2 regions of the Noviherbaspirillum sp. FW303-A3 genome follow, and region 2 is predicted to be linked to the other one. Evidence: riboswitches for the same ligand, from Rfam matches in the RefSeq annotation. Region 2 holds a riboswitch; the other holds the start of a gene.
The links. A riboswitch is a leader RNA that binds a small molecule or an ion and turns the genes downstream of it on or off. The one in region 2 is predicted to bind cyclic di-GMP.

Region 1 (11,642 bases), 860 kb from region 2:
CGGTACTCCTGCTGACCGCGAAAGCGGATGACGACCTGCGGGTCAATCTCCTGCGCAACGGCGCGCAGGACTACCTGACCAAACCCTTCCTGCCGCAGGAGCTGCTCGCCAGGGCTGGCAACCTGCTCGCGATGAAACGGGCAGGCGACACCCTGCGCACCGAGCTGTCCAGCATGTCGGACAATGTCGAGGAACTGGCGAATGCGCTGGCGGTCAAGCACAGGCAGTTGCATACGGCGCTGGACACCACTGAAGTGGCGCGCGAGCAGGCTGAACGAGCGAGCCAGGTAAAAAGCCATTTCCTGGCTGCCATTTCCCATGAGATGCGCACGCCGCTGTCATCCATCTACATGAATGTCCAGCTGCTCGATCTCCACCGAGAGGGACAGCCGCCGGAAGCCGTCGCCGCGCGCATCGCGCGGCTGACCCGCGCCACGAAACAGCTGTCCACCCTGATTGAGGGATTGCTGGAATATACGCGTGTCGAAAGCGGCAGGATTTCCGCCCGGATGGAAAGTGTGGATGCCGCCGCGCTGACGAGCGAGGTGGCGGAAGCAATGGCGGACACCGTACCGGAAGGCGTGCAACTCGTCCTCGAGCCGCCGCCTTCCGGGCTGCAGCCGCTGGTGAGCGACATGCGCCTGCTGCGGGTGGTGCTCGGCAACCTTGTCGCCAACGCACTGAAGTTTACGAAGGAAGGCGAGGTGACGATTCGCGTGGGCGCCAGTGCCGGCTTCCATGTATTCGAAGTCCATGACACAGGCATCGGCATTCCGGAGGCAGACCTGCCACGCATCTTCCTGCCGTTCGAGCAGGTCGAGCCGGTGCAGCGCAAAAGCATACCGGGCGTCGGGCTTGGGCTGGCCCTGGTCAAGCAGATCGTGGAGACCCTCGGCGGCACCGTTGACGTGCACTCGGCATCCGGCGCGGGCAGCACCTTCCGCGTGCGCATGCCCAGCGGCGGGCAGCAGGCTTCCTGACCGGACGAACAGACATGGCATGTGACCGGATACTGATCATCGAGGACGAACCCGACCTGCGGGAAACCCTGCGCGACCTGCTCGAACTGGAAGGTTTCGAGGTGGCCTCTGCTGCCAACGGCAGCGAGGGGCTGCTGGCGCTGGAGAAAACAGGCAAGCCCTGCCTCATCCTGCTGGACCTCATGATGCCGGTGATGGACGGCTGGCAATTCCTGGAAGCGCTGCGCAACCGGCGCGGACCGGCCGACATCGCTGTCGTGGTCGTGTCCGCCATCGCGGACGTGAGCGACGTCAGGGAGCGGTATGGCTGCGAAGTTCTGAAAAAGCCAGTGAAGATCGAGCAGCTTCTTGCGTTTGCTCACGCGCACTGCGAAGGGCGGAAATGAGCGTTAACGACAGAAGTAGTCCATCACGATGCGATCGTGACTGCTGCCCGGCGCGACGACGGTAAAGGCATCGATACAGTTGGAGCTGGCGTCGCGCACCCCATAGAGGACGATTTCTCCCCGGTCGGATCGCAGGCCCGGATGTGCCATGACGCCCCTCGGCGGGCCGAATTTTTCCAGCAGGAATTGATAAGGCTGGCCGCGCCATGCGGCCTGCATGACGTGCTCGCGGTGCTTGCGGGGATTGGTCTTCTGCATCGGACCATCCTCGCGTACGCCGGCTTCCGGCGGCGCGGCACATCCGGACAGGATGAATGTGCCCGCCAGCGCCATGGCGGCCAGCAGATGATGCCGCGGCGAATGTCGCATAGCCATCTTCCTCCACGTCTGCATCCAAGAGGGAAAACAGGACTGCTGTGCTGCATATCCATTCTGCTGTCATGGGTTTGTTGTGTTTTGTGCAAGCGCAACCAGGAGGCCGGAGCAAGTCAAATGCGCATGTCTATGGCGCATGCCGTGGATCAACGCGATAATTGGGAAACACATCCGCGCCCATGAGAACGCCCAGCACCGCTCCCACTGCAACCTTCGGCCTTGAACCGGCCGGTTACCGCAAGTTGCTTGAACAGTTTGCGCATGCCACCCGCATATTTGTGTATAGCGGCGCAGGGATGTCTGCCGACTCCGGACTGCCTACTTACCGGGGCGCCGGGGAGCATCTCTGGACGGGGGACCTGCTCGAGCGCGTGGCGACACCGACCGGCTATGCGCGCGATCCCGCTTTTGCCGTCGAGTGGTACGTCGAACAGGCGCACCGGTTGCTGGCGGCAAGGCCGCATGAAGGGCACGCGGCACTGCGTGCCCTCGAGCGGCACTGGGACGTCACGCATGTGACGCAGAACGTGGACGTGCTGCTGGAGGAAGCAGGCTGCGCCGAAGTGGTCCACCTGCACGGCCGCTTCGACGAGCTCAAATGCCTGCAGTGCCGCTGGACCGGCCTTGCGACCGGCGCGGATGCATTGCGCGAGCCTTGCCCGAATTGCGGAGGCCAGTTGCGCCCGTCCATCGTCTGGATGGGGGAAATGCCGGACAAAGCCGCCGTCGAGCGGGCCGAGTACGGGGCCCGCTCGGCTGGCCTGGTGCTAGTGGTCGGCACGCCGGCGGAAATGTATCCCGGCGCGGCCGTGGTCGAAACCGCGCATCGCGCCGGCGTCCCGATCTGCGTCATCAATCCCGAATGGTGCGAGAACCTGCACTACGCGCAATGGCAATTGTTCGGCGGCGCCCGCACGGTGCTGCCCGTTCTCGCCAGGGACGCCATCGCCCGCATGCAGGCGGAAGGCAGGCCGGTGCCATGGTTCCTGCGCTGGCTGCCCTCATGGGCCAAGTAGGTCGGATCGCGGGAAACGCCAGCGCGGCACGTAGCGCGGGCAATCCAGCTTCCTGAAGGATTCGAAGTCCATCGTGGTGAAGTTTTCCTTCCAGGCGGGGCCGTAGCGCAGGTCCGTCGCTGCGGTCGCTCCCACCGACGGCGTACGGGAAAAACGCAGCCAGGTTTCGAAGTGGCAATTGCCGTCCTTCAGCGCCCGCAGCGTGTACAGGTCGGCGACCTCTCCCGAGTAGAAGGCAATCGACGTTGTCGCCTCCGGCGGAAGCACATCGCCCCACCGGCTGGCGGGACAACGGTCGAGCGGCAGCACGCCGGGCGACAGGCTCAGCACGCCGCGCCGCAACGCATACTTGCCCGCCTGCGGATCGCTCTCGACGGACACGAAGGTCCAGCAAAGGGGATTGGTGGGGAAGGGCGTCAGCGCGACGTCGAGAACACGGTTCGCGCGATCCCTGTGCTGCAGTGTTTCGGCCACGAGGCGTCCGGCGTTCCAGGACGCCATTCCTTGCGTGGCGATAAAGGCTGCGCCGAGTGCGAATGCCGTTGCCAGGCCCCGCCTGCCGGCCGTGCCGGCACGATGCTGAAGGACTCCGGTGATGATGGCAACGACGGCCAGCCCCGCGAGCGAGCTCCAATGGAGGAAGCCCTTCCCCGCGAAGTATGCCGGTGCAGCAGCCAGCGCCACAAGGAACAGGATGCGCAATGCTGGAGGCGCCATCATCGCCAGCGGTACGCCAAACACGATCCAGAAGAACGGCTCGAGGATGAACACCATGTCGCCGTAAAACCAGCGCGAGTCGAACGGGTGGAACGGATGGAGGCCGTACGAATTGAGGAAGTCCATCGACAGGTGCAGCGCGAGCCCGATCGACAGGGCCGCGAAGAAGCCCTTGCGCGCAACGGCACTGGCTTCCATCAGGCGGCGGGCATTGGGCCACAGGAGGAGGACCAGGCCCCACAACAGCAGTGCCTGCGGAATCGCATACAGCAGCGTGTGCGTATGGCCCCGGTGGTGCATCAGGTAGCCGAGCGGCGCCGGCAGCACCGGCGTCAGCACGAGATCAATGTCGGGAAAGTTGCTTGCTGCCCAGGCAGTGAACAGCAACAGGCGGCGGCGCAGGCGCTGCATGCCCGGATCGTCCTCCTGCGGCAGGCTGCGGTGCAGCAGTTCGCCGACTGCCAGGCCGGCGACCGAATGACTCAGGTTATCCATCGGACAATCTTACACGGCTCCCGTGCTCCGCCTCCGGGAACAGCGCAATCGCACTAGCCGTCGAGCTGCGCAAGTGCTTGCCGGATCGCGCCGGCATCTGCAGGACGCACGAGGCGCGCGACTTCGACGCCATCCTTCAGGAAGACCAGCGTCGGCCACAGCTTGATACGGTACGAGCGGCCGAGCCGCTGTCCGGGACCATCCTCGATCTTGATATGCCGGACCGCGTCATGTCCCTCGAATGCCTGTTCGATCAGCGGCTGCGCGCCGATGCAGAAGCCGCACCAGGGTGCGCCGAATTCGACGACGGTCGGGCCGGCAAGCGCATCGACCTCGCTGCGTGCCGGTTCCTGCTCGGCGTAACTGGTGTTGAGTCCCATGCTAATCACCAAAGCAGATGCCGATGTCGCGCGCCGTCTGCAGCGTATCGCTGTCGAGCGGCACGCCCTTCATGCGGCCGGCGACCTCTTCCAGCGCGACGTATTCCACGTTCGGGAAAGCCAGCGACACCATCACGCCCGACATGTCCTGTTCCAGCGCGCGCACGGCTGCCGCGCCGAAGCGCAGCGCCGCTAGCCGGTCGAAGGAGGTCGGGCTGCCGCCGCGCAGCAGGTGGCCGAGCACCACCACGCGCGCATCCTTGCCGGTGCGCTCCTGCAAGGCCTTGGCAACGCGCTCGCCGATGCCGCCCAGGCGCTCGGCATGTCCGGTGCCGGCTGCTTCGGCGACTTCCCGTCCGCCTTCCAGCGGCGCCGCGCCTTCGGCGACGACGACTATCGAGTACATGCGGCCGAGCCCGTCGCGCCAGCGGACCTTCTCCGCGACCTTCTCGATGTCGAACGGAATTTCCGGGATCAGGATACTGTGCGCGCCGCCGGAGATGCCGGCATGCAAGGCAATCCATCCCGCATAACGCCCCATCACCTCCACCACCATCACGCGCTGGTGACTCTCCGCCGTGCTGTGCAGGCGGTCCAGGCAATCGGTGGCAAACGCCACGGCCGTATCGAAGCCGAAGGTGGTGAAGGTCTTGTCGAGATCGTTGTCGATGGTCTTGGGCACGCCGACCACGGTCAGGCCCTTCTTGTGCAGCGCATGCGCGATCGTCAGCGATCCGTCGCCGCCGATGGCCACCAGCGCATCGAGTTTTTCCTTTGCGAAGTAGGCCAGGACCTCGTCCGACCGGTCCGTATCCTTCGTCGTGCCGTCCGGCATCTTCACCGGATAGTGCAGGGGATTGCCCTTGTTGGTCGTGCCGAGGATGGTGCCGCCCAGGTGCGCGATGCCGCGCACGCCGTCCCGCGTCAGGCGGAACACGCCGCCGTCGGCATAGCGATCCGGATTGAGGATGCCGTTGAAGCCGTCGCGGATGCCATAGCATTCCCAGCCGCGGTTGATGGCGGCGAGCACCGTTGCACGGATGACAGCATTGAGGCCGGGCGCATCGCCCCCGCCGGTATTGATGGCGATTCGTTTGACCACAGTTTCTCCTGGATATGTCAATTTAGTATCACCCCCGGGCATCACCAAGTCAATCCGGCCCGGGCGCATTGCCGTTGTGTCAGTAGATCGTGTCAAGCCGCTATCGTTTCGTGGCGCAATTGCCTCGCAGTTGTATCAAGATGCTTCAGTCGTTTTCTAATGGGAAACGATTGGCGTATGCTGGTTCCGGCAGCAAACATTCCGATAAGGGCAAACCCGTCGAAAGGCGGGGACGCAAAGCTTCTGGTCTAAGGGCACACGTCTATGACAGCAGGGCTGCCGAGTGGATACCGTTCCGCTCGCATCCTGCCGCCCTCCAGCTCTCTTCACTCCCGCAACATCTCTCCGTTGCTTGAGATCGTCGCGAATGCATGCCAGGCCATGCGGCACATCTGCGTGCCGCGAGCGGAGGAACCATGTGCAGCAACGATGCATCCGTGCGGTGGAACGCTACCGATTCCACAGCAGCGCGTGCGGCAGTGACAGCAAGGGCGGTGAACATGTTGATCGCCCTCTTTTTCGCGGCATTGCTTGCCGCATGTGCAGGACCCTTTCCCCTCGCACCGGTCTCGGTGGAAGAAAGCGAACAGCAGGCCGTTGCGGCCCAGGCCGCGCAAGAGTCGGCGCGCAAGAAACGCGTGCGGGCGCAGGACGTGCTCGCCGAGTGGGGGACGTTCGGTATCGAACCGCGATCCTTCCGCAAGGCGGCGCGCGGCGCATCGCCGCGGCCGCTGCTGCCCATGCCGGATTACAGCGAATCGATCCAGGATATCGTCGACAATGCCACCTGCCATTCCTGCGATGCCAAGCCTTACCATCACATGGTCGTCAATGCATCGCTGCGGCACGGCGTGCCGTCCAGCCTGATCCATGCGGTCATCCAGAAGGAGTCCGGGTACAACCCGAAGGCACGCTCGAAGAGGAATGCGCGCGGGCTGATGCAGGTCACCCCGGGAACGGCGAAGTTCGTCGGTATCGTCAACGCGCATTCGCTGTACGATCCGCAGACGAATATCCACGCCGGCACCGCCTACCTGAAGTACCTGATGCGTACCCATGCGACGTTCGACGAGGTGCTTGCCGCCTACAACTCCGGCCCCGGCAACGTGCGCAAATACAATGGCGTGCCGCCTTTCAACGAGACGCGGCGCTATGTGCGGGACGTGAGGAAGTTCTACGCGGCGACATCCGGCGACGAACCCTGAGGCAGCGCATCGGCAAGGTCAGGTTGCAATGCGAGTGCCTGGCGATATGCCGCTTCGGCCTCCGTCTGGCGTCCTGTTTCCTTCAAGAGGTTGCCGAGATTGACGTGGGCGCTTGCGGAGACTGGATTGAACTTGATCGCCCGCCTGAAGCAATCTTCCGCCTCATCCGGCCGACCCGCGCGCTTGAGCGCCAGTCCGAGGTTTTCGTGCGATTCCGCGTCGTCGGGCAGATGCTTCGCCGCCATGCGGAAGGCATGCACCGCGTCCTTGCCCTGCATCAGTTGCGCCAGTCCCATCCCCTTCCATGCGATGCCGAAGCGGGGCGCATCCTTCACCAGTTCCAGCGCCGCATTTTCCATGTCGGCATAACGCCTGCTCATGAACATCGCGGCCAGCATGTTGCGGCCGGCATCGGCGTGGCCGGGATGGATCTTGAGGACCACGCGGTATAACTGCTCCGCTTCCTTCAACCGGCCGCGCAGATGATGGGTAATGGCCTGCTGAAGGGCAATGTTCGTGGATGGGGACGACAGGGACATTTCTTTATCCGTGGCAAGGTGGCTGAGCGAAACAGGGTAGCGATCCCGGATTGTCTTTGGAGGCCAACATGCGTGCGGTTGCGGTGGAACAAAATCACGCGCCATGGATCGGCGGGAACTTACCTCCCGGTGATGCGCTCGCAGCCTTTCCGGCGGTACCTCGGTCCGTCTAACGTCCTGAAAACGCGGTGCCTTTCGACGCGAAGCCATTCCCTGCGGTGGCGGCCCCGGCCGCAATCGCCGTGCATGAAAACGAAGTGGTCCGTTTTGCGCGCCACATGTTTTCGCAGTCGGCCCTTGCGGACGTCATCGAATTCCATGCCGTGCAAACGGCGGCATCGCACATCCCGTTGGTGCATCAGCAAGCCTTCTGCGCCGAGGACTTCATCGTCGCGCTGCCGGCCACGCCGCAGGAATACCTTGCGCGGCTCGGTCCGGCCACCCGCAAGAACCTGAAGCGCCACCGCAACCGGCTGGAGCGCGATTTCCCCACATTCCGGCATGCCGTTCTTGAAGGCGGTGAAGCCGGCGAATGCCTCATCCGTCAGATCATCGAACTGAGCCGGCTGCGGATCGCGGCCAAAGGCATGGCCTTCGCCATCGATGAAGAAGAGACACGGCGCATCGTCGCCCTCGTCCGGCAGTCCGGCGCAGTGCTGGCCGCAACCGTCGACGGCCGGATGTGCGGCGGCACGATCATGTATCGCTTCGGAAAGAATTGCATTTCCCGGCTGAACGCCCATGCCGCCGAGTTCGATACGTATCGGCTCGGCACGCTGTGCTGCTATCTCGCGGCATGCCATGCGATCGAGACGGGAGCGGAGCGGTTCCACCTCGGCCATAGCTGGTACGACTACAAGACGGCGCTGCTCGGCGAGTTCCAGGCCTTCCATCATCTGGCGCTGTATCGCTCCCCGGGCGCGCTGGTCCGCCATGCCGGCACCGCCTTCGAGACGGCATGCAAGGGCTGCACCCTGGCCGCGAACCGCTGGGTCCTGCATCACGCCGCCCGCGACCACAGCCTTCCATGGCGCATGGCTGGAAAGCTGCTGGCAGCGTGGCGCGCGGCAAAAAGCTTGCGCGGACGCTGAATCGGATTTGCCGGCCTTGCACTACAATGTTTGCGCAATGACGGACAAGTTCCGGCAGGCATGCCGGCGCAAACTGGACAAGGGAGAATCATGAGTGGTGCAACCCTGAGAAACAACAGCGAGCAACAGCGTTACGAACTGCTCGATAAAGGTGAAATCGTCGGCATTGCCGAATACAGGCTCGACGGCGACGCTGTCGTGTTCACTCATACTGAAGTTGGCGACGGACACGAAGGAAAGGGCTATGGTTCGAAACTTGCGAAGCTCGCGCTGGACGATGCCGTCGCGGTCGGACGGAAGATCGTTGCCCGCTGCGAATTCATCGCAGGTTACCTGAGCCGTCATCCGGAGTACGGCGCATCGGTCAAGGCAGGCTAGCTTCTCTCCCCACGTCATTCGAAGCGGGATGACGGCGCCGTGCACGGCCTGTATTGTCCCGCCCGTTTTTTAGCCGGGCTACTTTTTCCTGAACCAGGACGACCTCCAGACTCCTGCCACGCGCGTCATCGCAGAATGCAACAAGAAAAAGAAACATGAACAAACGTCAAAAGCTCGTCACCGTTGGCCTGTCCATGCTGCTCGGCGCCTGCGCCACGCAGCAGCAGCCGGTCCCCCTTGCAACCGTCGCGCCGCAACAGTGGCACGCGCCGCTGCCGCACGGCGGCAACATCGCCGGACTTTCGCAGTGGTGGCAGCAGCAAGGCGATCCGGTGCTGGCGCAACTGATCGAAGCGGCGCAGGCGGCAAGTCCGACGATCGCTTCCGCGCAGGCGCGGATCGGCGAAGCGCGCGCTGTGCGTATCGCATCCGGAGCGGCGTTGCTGCCGGCACTGGATGCAGCAGCGAGCGTCGCCCGCAGCAGCGCACAGCCGCCGCAACCGATGGGGACGACCGCCCAGGCCGGCTTCCAGTCGGCATGGGAAATCGACCTGTTCGGCGCGGGAAGGGCGGCACGCGACGCCGCGCAATCGCGCCTTGAAGGCGCGTCCGCGGGCTGGCATGAGGCGCGCGTATCGGTCGCGGCGGAAGCGGCCAACCTGTATTACAGCCAGCGGTCCTGCGACGGCTTGCTTGTCATTGCGCTGTCCGACGCAGCGTCGCGCGGTGAGACCGCGCGGCTGGCGGACCTGAGCCGGCAGGCGGGCTTCACCGCCCCCGCGGTGGCCGCTCTGGCCCGTGCCAGCGCCGCCGAAGCCAACGCCCGCGCGACCCAGCAGCGCGCGCAGTGCGAGTCCGGCATCAAGGCACTGGTCGCGCTGACGGCGCTGCCCGAGCCCGAGCTGCGGCAGAAGCTGTCGGCGCCCGCCACCACTGCCGCCGAGACCGGCATCGCGATCGACAGCCTGCCGGCACAAGTGCTGTCTCAGCGGCCCGACGTCTTTGCCGCCGAACGCGAGGTCGCCGCCGCGAGCGCCGAGATCGGCGGCGCGCAGGCGCAACGCTTCCCGCGCCTGTCGCTCAGCGGTTCGGTCGGACGCGCCAGCTTCCGCACGGGCGGAACCGACGCCGAACTGTCCACCTGGTCCATCGGCCCGCTGGCCTTGTCGCTGCCGGTGTTCGATGGCGGCCGGCGCGCCGCCGGCGTCGAGGCGGCCGAGGCGCGTTACGAGGCCGCCGTCGCCGCCTACCGGGCGCGTGTGCGGCAGGCAGTGCGCGAGGTGGAAGAGGCGCTGATCAACCTGGACAGCACCGCCGCGCGCGGCGAGGATGCCCGCATCGCGGCCGAAGGCTATCGCGCATCGTTCAATGCAACGGAAGCGCGCTACAAGGGCGGGCTGGCCAGTCTTGTCGAGCTGGAAGAGGCGCGCCGCAACCGCCTCGCGTCGGAGAACGCGCTCGTCGCGCTGGAAAGGGAACGGCGCAGCGCCTGGATTGCGCTCTATCGCGCCGCCGGCGGCGGCTGGAACGCCGGACAGCAATGAACGCGCAAGATTTCGAAATATGAATGATGGAAACAATGTCATGAAGCCATTCCAACTCAAACCCGTCGCCTTCGTCCTGGTTGCATTGCTTGTCCTCGCGGGCGGTTCCGCATTCCTGTCCCACGATTCCAATGCGGCGGACGACAAGAAGGCAGCCGGCCCGAAACCGGCGCTGACCGTATCGACAGTCCGTCCGCAGACGGCCACCATGCCGATCCGGCTCGCGGCGAACGGCAACATCGCCGCCTGGCAGGAAGCGATCATCGGCAGCGAATCGAACGGCCTGCGCCTGGCGGAAGTGCATGTGAACGTCGGCGACCAGGTGCGCGCGGGACAGGTGCTGGCCACCTTCGCCAATGAATCCGTCGCCGCCGATGTCGCGCAGGCGCGCGCGGCGCTGATGGAGGCGGAAGCGAACGCCGCCGAGGCCGCCGCCAACGCGGCGCGCGCGCGCACCTTGCAGAGCACCGGCGCGCTGAGCGAGCAGCAGATCAACCAGTACCTCACCGCGGAACAGACGCAGAAGGCCAAGGTCGAAGCGGCCAGGGCGACCCTCTCCGCGCAACAGCTCCGCCTGAAGAAGGTGCAGGTGCTGGCGCCCGACAGCGGCGTCATTTCCGCGCGCGCCGCCACCGTGGGCGCGGTCGTGCCCGCCGGCACGGAACTGTTCCGCATGATCCGGCGCGGCCGTCTCGAATGGCGCGCCGAAGTGACGTCGTCGGAACTCGGCCGCGTCAAGGCAGGCATACCGGCATCCATCGTCGCCGTCAACGGCGCCGAACTGAAGGGCAAGGTGCGCATGGTCGGCCCGACCGTCGATCCGCAAAACCGCGCCGCCATCGTGTATGTCGACCTGACGGCGGCGAACGAGAACACGCCTTCCGCGAAGGCCGGCATGTTCGCGCGCGGCGAGTTCGACCTCGGCACTTCTTCCGCCTTGACGGTGCCGCAGCAGGCGGTCGTATTGCGCGACGGCTTCAACTATGTCTTCCGGGTCACGCCGGAAAATCGCGTGCAGCAGGTCAAGGTGAAGACCGGGCGCCGCATCGGCGATCGTGTCGAAATCCTGGAAGGCCTGAAGGGCGATGCGGCGGTCGTGGTCAGCGGCGCCGGCTTCCTCAACGACGGCGACCTCGTGCGCGTGGCCGACGCTTCCGCCAGCGGCGCCGATGCGAACGGCAAACCGGTTGCGAAATAAGGAGCGCACGCGATGATGAACGTATCATCCTGGTCGATCAGGAACCCGATACCGGCGGTCATGCTGTTCGTGATGCTGACCTTTGCCGGCGTGCTCTCCTTCAAGGGCATGAAAATCCAGAACTTCCCCGACATCGAATTGCCCACGGTCAGCGTGTCGGTATCGCTGCCGGGCGCAGCCCCCGCGCAGCTCGAAACCGAAGTGGCGCGCAAGATCGAAAATTCGATCGCCACCGT
Region 2 (11,642 bases):
TCGTCGCCTGCGGCGATACCGGCATCGCCGCCGTGCACGCGCAGGATTTCACGCGCGATGAACAGTTCCAGGCCGAGGTCGGCGGGAGGATTGCCGTCGGGGTTGGCCGCCGCGATGGCCAGTTGCGCAAGGGGATCGAACATCGTGCGCAATGTGTCGGGCGACATGGCCTGCCCCTTGCACGTCATCCGGAAGATGATCCGGTCGCCCGCCCTGGATGCATGGAAGAGGATGGGCGCCCCGCGCGCCCTGTTGCGCGCCGCGCTTCCCAGCAGATTGCGCAGCGCCTGGCGCAGGCGCGCGCCGTCGGCAACGCCGTCGAGGCTGCCCGGCTGCGCGAAACGGAATTCGCAGTGCGGATGCTCTGCACGCATGTCCTCCAGCGCCTCATGGCAGGCAGTGCCGAGATCGACCGGCTTCTTCGCGACCGACATGCTCTTGCCCAGGCGCGAGCGCGCGAAGTCGAGCACATCCCGGATCATGCCTTCCATGGTTCGGGCACAGCGGTTTACGCGGGCGACAGCCTCCAGCTTGTGCTCGGGCGGCGCATCGTCGCTCGCAAGGTATTGGCATGTCATGTCGATGGCGGTCAGCGGCGTGCGCAGGTCGTGGCCGAGCATGCCCAGGAACAGGGAGCGTGTGCGTTCCACCTGGATTGCATATTGCGCAATCGCCTCGCTGACAGCGAAGTCGACCGCATCATGGAAACGCCGCCACTCGTCGAAGGCATGTCCATCCTCCGGATTCCACATGGAAGGAACCACTGCACGCAGCAAACGCAGTGCTTCGCCGACCTGCTGGACGTCGAAGTCCGGCGTCGCACGCAGCACGGTTCTTATGGTGACGGCGGAGGAAGAGGTGGACTGGCCGGCGCCGGACTCGATGTCGGCAGCGACAGCCATCAGGATCTGCTTTGCCTGGCCCTCAAGCGGCAGCATGGCAGGAAGGGCCGCGTGTTTCCACTCGGTGATGATCCGATCGATATTGTCGATGATGAAGGTCGGCAGTCTCATCATGTCCCTGCAAGGCTGGCCATGGGGAAAGCAGCGGCCATTGTACCGCCGTTTCCATGCGTGCATCGTCGCCTTTCAGCTAAGCAACCGCAGCGAATTCACCAATGATTGCCCATGCTCAAAGCGGTAACAGCGATGCCCTGCAACATACGCGCATGACCATACGGCAAAGAGGAAAATGTCTGCGAATCCGATGACCTGGATCAACACCGCCCGTGCAATCGCGCTGGCGTCCTTGCTCACTACAGTGCATGCGCATGCTTTCAACTTTGAAGATGTCGCTTCAAAGGCCCGGCGCCTGGCCGCGACCTCTTATGCGAAACCGGAAAAGAATGTCTCGAAAGCACTGGCGAACCTCGATTACGACCAGTACCGGGATATCCGTTTCGACCCTTCCCGGTCCTGGTGGCGCAATGCGAAGCTGCCGTTCGAACTCGCCTTTTTCCACCAGGGACGGACCTTCGATACGCCGGTGAAAGTACACGAAATCGTGGGCAGGAACGTGCAGGAGATCCGCTTCGATCCGAAGTCCTTCCATTACGGCGCCAACGACCTCCAGCCCAGGGACCTGGCCGGCCTCGGTTTCGCCGGCTTCCGCGTGCACTATCCGGTGAACACGACGAAGTACAAGGATGAGGTGCTGGTCTTCCTCGGCGCGAGCTATTTCCGCGCGGTGGGCAAGGGCCAGTTGTATGGGCTCTCGGCACGCGGGCTGGCCGTGGACACGGCGTTGAGTTCAGGCGAGGAATTCCCCCAGTTCACTGAGTTCTGGGTGGAACGCCCCTCCTCCATATCGAAGGAACTCACCATCTACGCCCTGCTCAATTCGCCGCGCGTGGCGGGCGCCTATCGCTTCACGCTGCGGCCGGGCGTCGATACCGCGGTGGATGTGAAGGCGCAACTCTACCTGCGCGAAAACGTGTCCAAACTGGGCATCGCGCCGCTCACCAGCATGTATTTCTTCGGCGAGAACCAGCGCGCGCCGATCGAGGATTACCGTCCGGAAGTACACGATTCCGACGGTTTGGCGATCCAGTCGGGAACCGGCGAGTGGATCTGGCGTCCATTGGTGAACCCCAGGCGGTTGCTGATGACCTCGTATGCGCTGAACAATCCGGCGGGATTCGGATTGATGCAACGGGATCGCCAGTTCAACAGTTACGAAGACCTCGAAGCGCGTTATGAAATGCGCCCCAGCGCCTGGGTTGAGCCGAAGGGGCAGTGGGGTGCCGGACGGGTGGAGCTGATCCAGATCCCGACGCCGGACGAAACCAACGACAACATCGTTGCCTTCTGGGTACCCGACAACCCGCCGCGCCCCGGCGAGCCTTTCGATGTCGAATACCGGTTGCTGTGGCAGAAGGATGCGGAAAAGCGTCCGCCCTCGTCATGGACGGTGCAGACGCGCCGCGGTCATGGCTGGGTGAAAAAGCCGGACGACAGCATTGCGCTGTCGGTCGATTTCGAAGGGCCGGCGCTGAAGAAACTCGCGGCCGGCGACAAGGTCGATGCGGTGGTCAGCGCCGACGCCAACGGGAAGATCATGGAGACGAATACCATCCGCAACGATGCGACGGGCGGATGGCGCATGACTGTCCGGCTGCGCCGCACCGACGAAAAGAAACCGGTGGAGTTGCGCGGTTACCTCAACAGCAACAACAACACCTTATCGGAAACGTGGAGCTATATCCTTCCCCCGGAGTAAGACAAAGATCGTCGTCCGACGCGCCTGCCGGCGACTACCTCGACCGGTTGCCGCTGACCGAAGCGCAACGGCGCGAGATCGAACTGCGCATGGCGGCCCATGCCGAGGAACCGATGACGGGCTTGCATCATGCCCTTGCCGGAAGACTGGCCGACCGCGGCAACCCGGCTTTCGGTTCGATCACGCGGAGACTGCAACTGGCGTTCGACCGCCGCAGCACCGAACCGCAACCTGCAGGCAACGTCCGCCGCCTCGACATCGAACGGCGCAGGCATGTCCGCATGCAATTCACGCCGCCCCTCAATCGCGCACCGATGGCGCCGCATCCGTGGGGGGAACTCAATCCCATCCTTCGCTGGTCAGAAAAGCGCATGCGCCGGCGCAACGAATGGCAGGAGCGCCGCGACGACGATGCACACCGCAAACCGTGGCCGGCGGACATGCCGCTGCCCGATCCGGACGACGGCATCGATGGTCCCGATCCGCGCGGACACTGGCGCTACCTCGGTAATGTCCGCCGCATCATCCTGCTTGCGCTGATGCTGTCGCAGACAGCGGTAGCCACGTGGTTCATGGGCAAGGTATTGCCGTACCAGGGCGAGGCCAAACTGGAAATGCTGCTGCTCGCGCTGTTCGCCATCCTGTTCTGCTGGGTATCTGCGGGATTCTGGACGGCAATGGCGGGATTCCTCGTCCTGCTGCGCGGCAGGGACCGGTATGGCATCGCGCGGAAGGTGGACGACGCGGCGCCCATCCCCGACAAGGCGCGCACGGCAATCGTCATGCCGATCTGCAATGAAGACGTACCGCGCGTCATGGCAGGCTTGCGTGCCACCTATGAATCCATGGCGCGCAGCGGCGATCTCGCGCATTTCGATTTCTTCGTGTTGAGCGACAGCAGCGACAGCGACGTGCGCGCGGCGGAGCTGTCCGCCTGGGCCTCGCTGTGCCGCGCAGTGGACGGCTTCGGCCGCATCTTCTACCGTCACCGCAAGCGCCGCGTGAAACGCAAGAGCGGCAACATCGACGACTTCTGCCGGCGCTGGGGAAAAAACTACCGCTACATGATCGTGCTCGACGCCGACAGCGTGATGAGCGGGACCTGCATCACGCGCCTGGTGCGTCTGATGGAAGCGAACCCGGGTGCCGGCATCATCCAGACCGCACCGGTCGCAGCGGGACGCGAAACCCTGTATGCGCGCATCCAGCAATTCGCCACGCGCGTCTACGGCCCGCTGTTCACCGCCGGCCTGCACTACTGGCAACTGGGCGAATCGCATTACTGGGGCCATAACGCGATCATCCGCGTTGCGCCCTTCATGCACCATTGCGCGCTTGCTCCCCTGCCCGGCCGCGGATCGCTGGCCGGCGACATCCTGTCGCACGACTTCGTCGAAGCGGCGCTGATGCGGCGTGCCGGCTGGGCGGTGTGGATTGCCTACGACCTGGAGGGCAGCTACGAAGAAATGCCGCCCAATCTCCTCGACGAGCTCAAGCGCGACCGCCGCTGGTGCCATGGCAACCTCATGAACTTCCGCCTGTTCACCGCGCGCGGCATGCATCCCGTCCATCGCGCCGTCTTCGTGACCGGTGTCATGGCCTACCTGTCCGCGCCGCTGTGGTGCCTGTTCCTCGCGCTCTCGACCGGCATGCTGGCCATGCACGCGCTGACCGAACCGCAATACTTCACGCAGCCGCGCCAGTTGTTTCCCATCTGGCCGCAATGGCATCCGGACAAGGCGATCGCGCTGTTCTCCGCGACCGCGACCCTGCTGTTCCTGCCCAAACTGCTGAGCGTGCTGCTGGTCTGGGCGCACGGTGCGCAGCAGTTCGGCGGCAAGCTGCGCGTGCTGGGCGGCATGCTGCTGGAAGTGCTGTTCTCCATGCTGCTGGCGCCGGTGCGCATGCTGTTCCACACCTGGTTTGTCGCTGCCGCCTTCCTTGGCTGGGAAATCCACTGGAAGTCGCCGCCGCGCGGCGATTCCGAAACCGGCTGGCGCGAAGCCCTGGCCAAGCACGGATGGCACATGGCGCTCGGGGTGGCGTGGGCGGCAGGCGTCTACCTGCTCAATCCCTCCTTCCTGCCCTGGCTGCTGCCGATCGCAGGCGGACTGGCGTTGTCAGGGCCGCTCTCGGTGCTGTCGAGCCGGGTCTCGCTGGGAAGGCGTTTGCGGAAGGCGAAGCTGTTCGCGATACCGGAAGAACTGGCGCCTCCGGCGGAACTGAAGGCAACCGCGGCGCATCATGCGGAAGCGGAAGCGGCTGCCGATTTTTCCCGCGCTGCCGTCGATCCCGTGCTCAATGCGCTTGCATGCGCAGCTGGCAGGCCGCGCTCGCGCGCGGATGCATCGATTGCGGTGACGCCCGCGCTCGTGCGCGGCGGACCGGCGATCCTCGGCAATGCGCAGAAGAACGCGCTGCTCGACGACCCGTACTCCCTGTCGCAGCTGCACCTGCGCGTCTGGTCCTCTTCCGGATTGCCGCAACGCTGGATCAGTGATGATGATGCATGCCGGGCAGGTGCAGCGGGTGGTGCAGGTCCTTGAAGCTCTTGTCGTGCTCGAGCAGGTGGATCACCGCCTTGACGATCGCATACATGACGGCGCGTTCGCGGTTAGGATGATCGGCGAAGTGGACGATCACCGGCCCTGACTTGACCGAACTGCAGCGGGATTCTCCCGCCTCCTTGTGAAAGCTCAGCGGAATGCCGTACTGGGTCAGCAGCGCGCCGCAGGCATTCCAGTCCCTCGTCCATTGCGGCACCGGCTCGGTGTTGATCCAGAGTGTGCCCGCATTCTCGCAGTACTCCTCCACTTCATGTCCGAGCAGCTGCGCCAGGTGGCGCTCCTTGGCCACACAGCTGCGGAAATATTCTTCATCGCTCATGCGCATGGAATTTCCCCTCGGCAACCTATCGTTCCGGATATGATTAAGAATAGCACCGGGCTGCGGTACGACAACCCGGGTTGAGCTTTCCTTTATGACAACGATCCCGGATAATCTGTTCCCACCATGAACACGCTTTCTCCCGATCCCGTCGAAGACCGCATCTACGTGCTGCGCACGCGCTGGGAGCGTTACGTCGCCGAAGGACGGTTCGAACAGTTCATCGAATTTGCGGTGGCCGTCAACAGCCTGACCGAATACTTCAACCGCCTGCGCCTGCCCGGCCTGGTGCGCTTGTGCGAGGGACTCGAGAACGCGGCGCTGGCGAAGCTGGGAGACCAGGAAACGCACCCTGTCCCGCAACAGGACATCCAGTCCTTGCAGCGCCAGGTCGATACGTTGCTCGGTGCCGTGGCGAGCTCGCGCCCTTCCGCCGCCGGCCGGCGCTCGGACGAACCGCCTTCCACGGCGGATATCGACTGGATCAAGCCGCGTGCGATCTGGATGGTGACCGCGCCCGAAAAGCGCGAGATGGCCGATGCGCTGACCCGCCAGCTCAAGTTCTTCGGCTTCAAGATCTTTGCGCTCGACTGGGATGCGCTGCGCCTTCCCGAAGACATGCCGCTGGCGGTGCTGTTCATTCCCGCCGCCGACGAACCGGGTGAAGTGCAGTTCGATTGCATCGCCGCCATCCGCAAGAGCTGTCCGGCGAGCCAGCTGTTCTATCTCGGCGTGCAATCGGCGATCGAGCCGATCGTCGAACTCATGCGCGCCGGCATCGACGTCACCATTCCCGCCGAAGACCAGCCCGCCATGGTGCTCAATTGCGTGCTCGACCTCGTGCAAAGCAACGAGCAGGAACAATACCGCGTGCTGGTGGTCGAGGATTCCCGCGTCGCGGTGGCGCTGATCCAGCGCACGCTCGCGCAGCACGACATCGACTGCCATGCGATCAACGATCCGGCCAGGCTGCTCGAAGCGCTCGAATCGTACAAGCCCGACCTCGTGCTGATGGACATGCACATGCCGCGCTTCAACGGCGTGGAAGCGACGCGCGTGCTGCGGCAGATGGCCGCCTACAGCGCGCTGCCCATCGTCTACCTGTCCGGCGAATCGGATGTCGGCATGCAGGTGGAGGCGCTGCGGCTCGGCGGCGACCAGTTCCTGGTGAAGCCCTTCAACCCGGTATTGCTGGCGGCGGTGGTCAAGACGCGGATCGAACGCTTCCGCGAAACGCGGCGCTCGACACGCCTCGACGGCCTGACCGGCCTGCTCAACCACACGTCGGCCAAATCGCGCCTGCAAGCGATGGTGCGGGAAACCGAAACACAGGGTGCGCTCACCGTGGCGATGATCGACATCGATCATTTCAAATCGATCAACGACACCTACGGCCACCCGGTCGGCGATCAGGTGATCCGGGGCCTGGCGTGGCTGCTCAAGGGGCGACTGCGCTCGGTGGATTTGATCGGGCGCTATGGCGGAGAGGAATTCATCATCGCGCTGCCCGGCGTAGACCTGGCACGCGCCATGCCGGTCATCGACCGCATCCGCCGCGACTTCTCGGCACTGCCGCATGCGCATCCAGAGGGCGCCCTGCACGCGACCTTCAGTGCCGGTGTTGCGGCCTTCCCGAGCATCCACCACACTGCCCCCGGCCTGACCGAGGCGGCCGACCAGGCGTTGCTGCAAGCGAAGCGCCTGGGGCGCAATCGCGTCGAGACGGCAGATTAGGCTGCGACCAGCCGCCAGAGCGAAGTCACTTCCGCAGATCGTGCGGCATGCAGTGGATCGCTTGCGTCGGCGGCCTTCGGATGCCTCGGCCGAGCATCCAGCTTCCCGATCACCTTCAATCCCGCCTTGTCGATCCAGCCCTGCAACTCGTCGCGCGTGCGCAACCCGAGATGTTCGGCAAAGTCGGAAAGAATCAGCCATCCCTCGCCGCCCGGCGCAAGATGCGCCGCCAGTCCATCGAGGAAGCCGCGCAGCATCCGGCTGTCGGGGTCGTAGACCGCGTATTCGATGGGGGAACTCGGCCGTGCCGGCAACCAGGGCGGATTGCAGACGACAAGCGGCGCCCGCCCCTGCGGGAACAGGTCTGCTGTGACCAGTTCCACCTGCGCCGAGAGACCAAGACGGTCGATATTTTCTCGTGCACAGGCCAGCGCCCGGGGATCCTGGTCGGTCGCGACAACGCGCTCCACGCCCCTTTTCGCCAGCACGGCGGAAAGCACGCCCGTTCCCATACCGATATCGAATGCCAGCGCCATCGACGGCAGCGGCGCCTTCGCCACCAGGTCGACATATTCGCCACGCACCGGCGAGAACACGCCGTACCAGGGATGGATCTTCGCGCCGAGCGCGGGAATGTCGACGCCCTTCTTGCGCCATTCGTGCGCGCCGACCAGCCCCTGCAGCTCGCGCAGCGAGGCCACGTAGGGTTCATGCGCCGGGCCGTAGGCTTCTTCGCACGCCTGCTGCACGTCGGGCGCGCGCCGCAGCGGAACAACATGGCCGGCATCGAAAGGCAGCAGCACCATGCCGAGGATGCGGGCGCGCTGCGCCTGCGCCTTGCGATGCAGATGGAATGCCTCGGCGGGGGTGGCCGGCGCGGCCTTGCCGGTTTTCGGTTTGCGGTCGGTGCGTCGCGCCAGTGCCTGCAGCAACTGCCGCGCATTCTGGAAATCGCCGCGCCACAACAGGGCCGTGCCTTCGCACGCCATGCGGTAGGCGGCATCGGCCGTGGTTCGATCATCGGCGATGGCAACGCGTTTGGGCGGCGGAACGGCGGCTTCGGAGCGCCAGCGGGCGGAGCGTTCCTGGCCTGCCTCGCTCCAGTGAATGACAGGGTATGCGCTCATCGTAGGGAATGGGTTGGATGCAAGAAACCGGCCGCGCATGCCGCGCGTCCGGGGATGGCGCATTCTATCTCACGCGGTCTTTAACGCCGGGTTGTCTTCGCCTTCCACCACGCGCACATTCCCCGCGGTCATCGGCTTGCCGCATTCCGAACATTGCTGGCCCGGCCGGGAAAGCTTGCCGCACTCGGTATGCAGCAGCCGGACCGGCGGCGCATCTTCCCGCGGCAACCATTCGTCCCCCCATCGCATCAGTTCCAGCACGACGGGGAACAGGGCGACGCCGGCAGGCGACAACTCGTACTTGAATCGCACCGGCCGCTCTTGGTAGGGACTCTTTGCGACGAGCCCCCCCTCGACCAGCCTGCCAAGGCGGTTGGTCAGGATGTTGGTCGCCGCGCCGGTCTGCTTCTGCAATTCGTCGAAGCGATGCGCGCCACGGAACAGCGCGCGCAGCACGAGCAGCACCCATTCGTCGCCGATCAGCTTCACGGAACGGACGATCGGGCAGGTCAGCGGTGCGCAGTACTTTTCGGGTTTGTCGGGCTTGTCCATGATTTTCATTGTACTTACTTGCAAAATAAAAGTCACTGGTTTATGATGAATCCGTAGCTTGCATTTTGCAAGTCACTAGCCGGTTCCGGGCAGTGGTTTGCGTAGTGACAAGTTTTCAGGTTGCGGCACCGGTTTTGCCGCCTTTAATTTCTTTGGAGAATACAAATGAACGCCAAACTGTCCAGCATCGCCATTGCCCTGATCGCCACCACCGCCAGCGCGTTTGCGGCGGATCCGGTCCTTACCCGTGCGCAGGTACGCGCCCAAGTCGAGCAAGCCTACGCCCGCGGCGAACTGAATCGCCAGAGCGAATTCGTGGAGCACGCCACCACCGCATCGACAGCGCCGCGCGCCCAGGTCCGCGTCGAACTCGATCGAGCCCATGCGCAAGGCCAGTCGGTGACGCAGCACGCGGAATTTGTCGAACACACCGGCACGACGGGCGGAAAATCCCGCGCCGACGTACGCGCCGAGCTGGAACAGGCCTACGCCCACGGGCAAGTCGGCAACCAGTCCGAATTCGTCGAGCACACCCATGTCGCGACCGGGAAATCGCGTGAAGAAGCGATCCGCGCAGCGGAATCCGTCCGCCCCGGCACCTCGTCCGGCAGCTGATCTGCCATTGCGGCCCGCCTGCCTGTCTCACCCATATCTGCCCAATATGGGTTTGGCCCGCCGTCCCGTGCGGGCTTTTTTTCGCACTCCGTGCCCGCATACATGCGCTTTGCTCCGCGATCCGTGCATTTCGTCGCATTGCCGTGGCAGCGTGCCGGGGTCGGCATTATCGTGGAGCCATCTTGACAAGGAGATCGGCATGAAAGAATCCACGACACAAGGACGCAGCAAGGGCCTTGCCTTCCCGATGATCCTCATCCTGGCCGGAGTGGTCATGTTCCTCACCAGGAACGGGCTGGTTGACCGCCAACTGGTGCTGCAGTTGCTGCCACTGGTGCCGGTTGCCATCGGCGGTTCGCTGCTGTTCTCGCGCTTGCATCGCAGGGCCGGCTAGGACCGGGCATGGACACCGAGATCGTCCTGTTCGTACGGGAGCAGGTTGCCGACACGATGCTGCAGGAGGCGCTTGCCGAAGCGTTCGGCATTGCGCCTGACGCCGGGGACAAGCCGCTCGTCGTCCGCTACGCACAGGGATTTGCCGTCGGGGTCAGCATTCCATGCGACGACAAAGTACCGGTGGAGTATGCCGCGAACATGCTGTCGGAGCGGCTGGACACGGCGGTCCTGCTCGAGTCATGCGCCGGGGCGCAATGGCTCCTGTTCGCGCCGGGCGCCCCTGATCCGCTTGAAGTACAGGTGGTGGAGTTGCGGCATGGACTGGACGTCGCCATGCCCATGCGCGCAGGAAAGCTGCCGGCAGATGCGGCATATGCGTAAGTGAGCTATCGCTTCTGTCCGAAGTAGCGGCCGCCTGTTTCCTGGTGCCGCCGCTCGGCAATCGCCCACAGTTTGTTGCCGCGCGCGTTACGGTCGTCGAAGGCGCGCTTCTTCTCGACAGCACTCGCCTCATCCTCTTCCAGGGCATCGGCAATATCTCTCTTCAGCGCCTCGCGGAACGTACCTGAAGACAGGCACTTGGCATCCTTGCCGACCACGATAGTCATGGCATTGCCGCTGCGCGTGAAGCCGCATTCGGCGAACGCGATCGCAGGCAAAAGCAGCAGGATGGCAATGAGGTGTTTGTGCATTGGCATTCCAAAAAGGCAAGGCATGCCAAAGCATGAAGCTTGACTTCGCTTCAGAAGGCGGCCCCGCTACCATGAGAGACGATGTCCCTGTTAGGTCGGAAGCTTTGCGTCCCGGCCTTTCGACCGGTTTGCCCTGCGGTGGATTGATAGACCCAGTATAGCAGCAAGCGGCAATTTTTGTATCCGCACGGCAACTTTTTGAGAATCCGCTGATTTTCCGCAAACCCTGCACCGGCCGGCAATTTTGTTTACCATTGAAAAGCACGAGTGTTCGCATTTCTCAATCAGACAAGAAAGCCCATGACAACCCACCCATTTGACCAGGCGCTCGCCCTGGAGGCGGAAAGCGACGACCTGTATCGCGGCCATACGTCCGAACATTACTGGAACATGATCTCACCGTTCGGCGGCACCACGGTCGCCACGCTGCTGCAGGCGATCCTGTCGCACCCGCGCCGGCTGGGCGATCCACTGGCCATGACGGTCAACTTCGCGGGGCCGCTCCAGAAAGGCGGGTTCCGCATTCGGGTGCATCCGGTGCGCACCGGCCGGTCGACGCAGCACTGGCAGATGGAAATCCGCCAAGGCGATGATGCCGAGCCGGCGATTACCGGCACCGCGGTGTTTGCGGTGCGGCGCGACGCCTGGTCCGACACCGAATCAACGATGCCTCCGGCCGCGGCGCCGGAAGAGCGCGACCGCTACGCATCGCCGGCCAACGTCCCTTTCCTCCAGATGTACGACGTGCGCTATGTCAACCGTGATCCGCTCGCAGGAGGAAGCGACAGCGACACGCAATGCTGGATCAGCGACGTGCCGCCGCGCGGGCTGGACTTCCCGTCCATCGCCGCGCATTGCGACACCTTCATTCCCCGCCTGTTCGTGCGCAAGGGCGGTCCGACGCCGATCTCGACGGTGACGC

Region 1: linked by a shared signal. The riboswitch ahead of AC3WOY_RS11490 (lytic transglycosylase domain-containing protein) and the one ahead of AC3WOY_RS15490 (hypothetical protein) in region 2 are both predicted to bind cyclic di-GMP.

The regions. Positions count from the first base shown of each region.
Region 1 covers NZ_JBYTAZ010000001.1:2,347,512-2,359,153, reverse strand. The annotation lists gene AC3WOY_RS11525 (ATP-binding response regulator) at 1-980, shown strand, start outside; gene AC3WOY_RS11520 (response regulator transcription factor) at 995-1,366, shown strand; gene AC3WOY_RS11515 (hypothetical protein) at 1,370-1,735, opposite strand; gene AC3WOY_RS11510 (SIR2 family NAD-dependent protein deacylase) at 1,921-2,757, shown strand; gene AC3WOY_RS11505 (metal-dependent hydrolase) at 2,743-3,969, opposite strand; gene AC3WOY_RS11500 (thioredoxin family protein) at 4,023-4,349, opposite strand; gene AC3WOY_RS11495 (6-phosphofructokinase) at 4,351-5,451, opposite strand; cyclic di-GMP riboswitch class I at 5,651-5,735, shown strand; gene AC3WOY_RS11490 (lytic transglycosylase domain-containing protein) at 5,952-6,656, shown strand; gene AC3WOY_RS11485 (tetratricopeptide repeat protein) at 6,626-7,195, opposite strand; gene AC3WOY_RS11480 (GNAT family N-acetyltransferase) at 7,384-8,286, shown strand; gene AC3WOY_RS11475 (GNAT family N-acetyltransferase) at 8,377-8,664, shown strand; gene AC3WOY_RS11470 (efflux transporter outer membrane subunit) at 8,820-10,208, shown strand; gene AC3WOY_RS11465 (efflux RND transporter periplasmic adaptor subunit) at 10,249-11,406, shown strand; gene AC3WOY_RS11460 (efflux RND transporter permease subunit) at 11,422-11,642, shown strand, end outside.
Region 2 covers NZ_JBYTAZ010000001.1:3,206,750-3,218,391, reverse strand. The annotation lists gene AC3WOY_RS15540 (sensor histidine kinase) at 1-1,016, opposite strand, end outside; gene AC3WOY_RS15535 (glucan biosynthesis protein G) at 1,192-2,718, shown strand; gene mdoH (glucans biosynthesis glucosyltransferase MdoH) at 2,691-5,264, shown strand; gene AC3WOY_RS15525 (aminoacyl-tRNA synthetase) at 5,212-5,604, opposite strand; gene AC3WOY_RS15520 (GGDEF domain-containing response regulator) at 5,731-7,338, shown strand; gene AC3WOY_RS15515 (methyltransferase) at 7,335-8,465, opposite strand; gene AC3WOY_RS15510 (winged helix-turn-helix transcriptional regulator) at 8,535-9,017, opposite strand; gene AC3WOY_RS15505 (DUF4148 domain-containing protein) at 9,183-9,632, shown strand; gene AC3WOY_RS15500 (hypothetical protein) at 9,832-10,026, shown strand; gene AC3WOY_RS15495 (hypothetical protein) at 10,035-10,409, shown strand; gene AC3WOY_RS15490 (hypothetical protein) at 10,415-10,720, opposite strand; cyclic di-GMP riboswitch class I at 10,774-10,863, opposite strand; gene AC3WOY_RS15485 (acyl-CoA thioesterase) at 11,021-11,642, shown strand, end outside.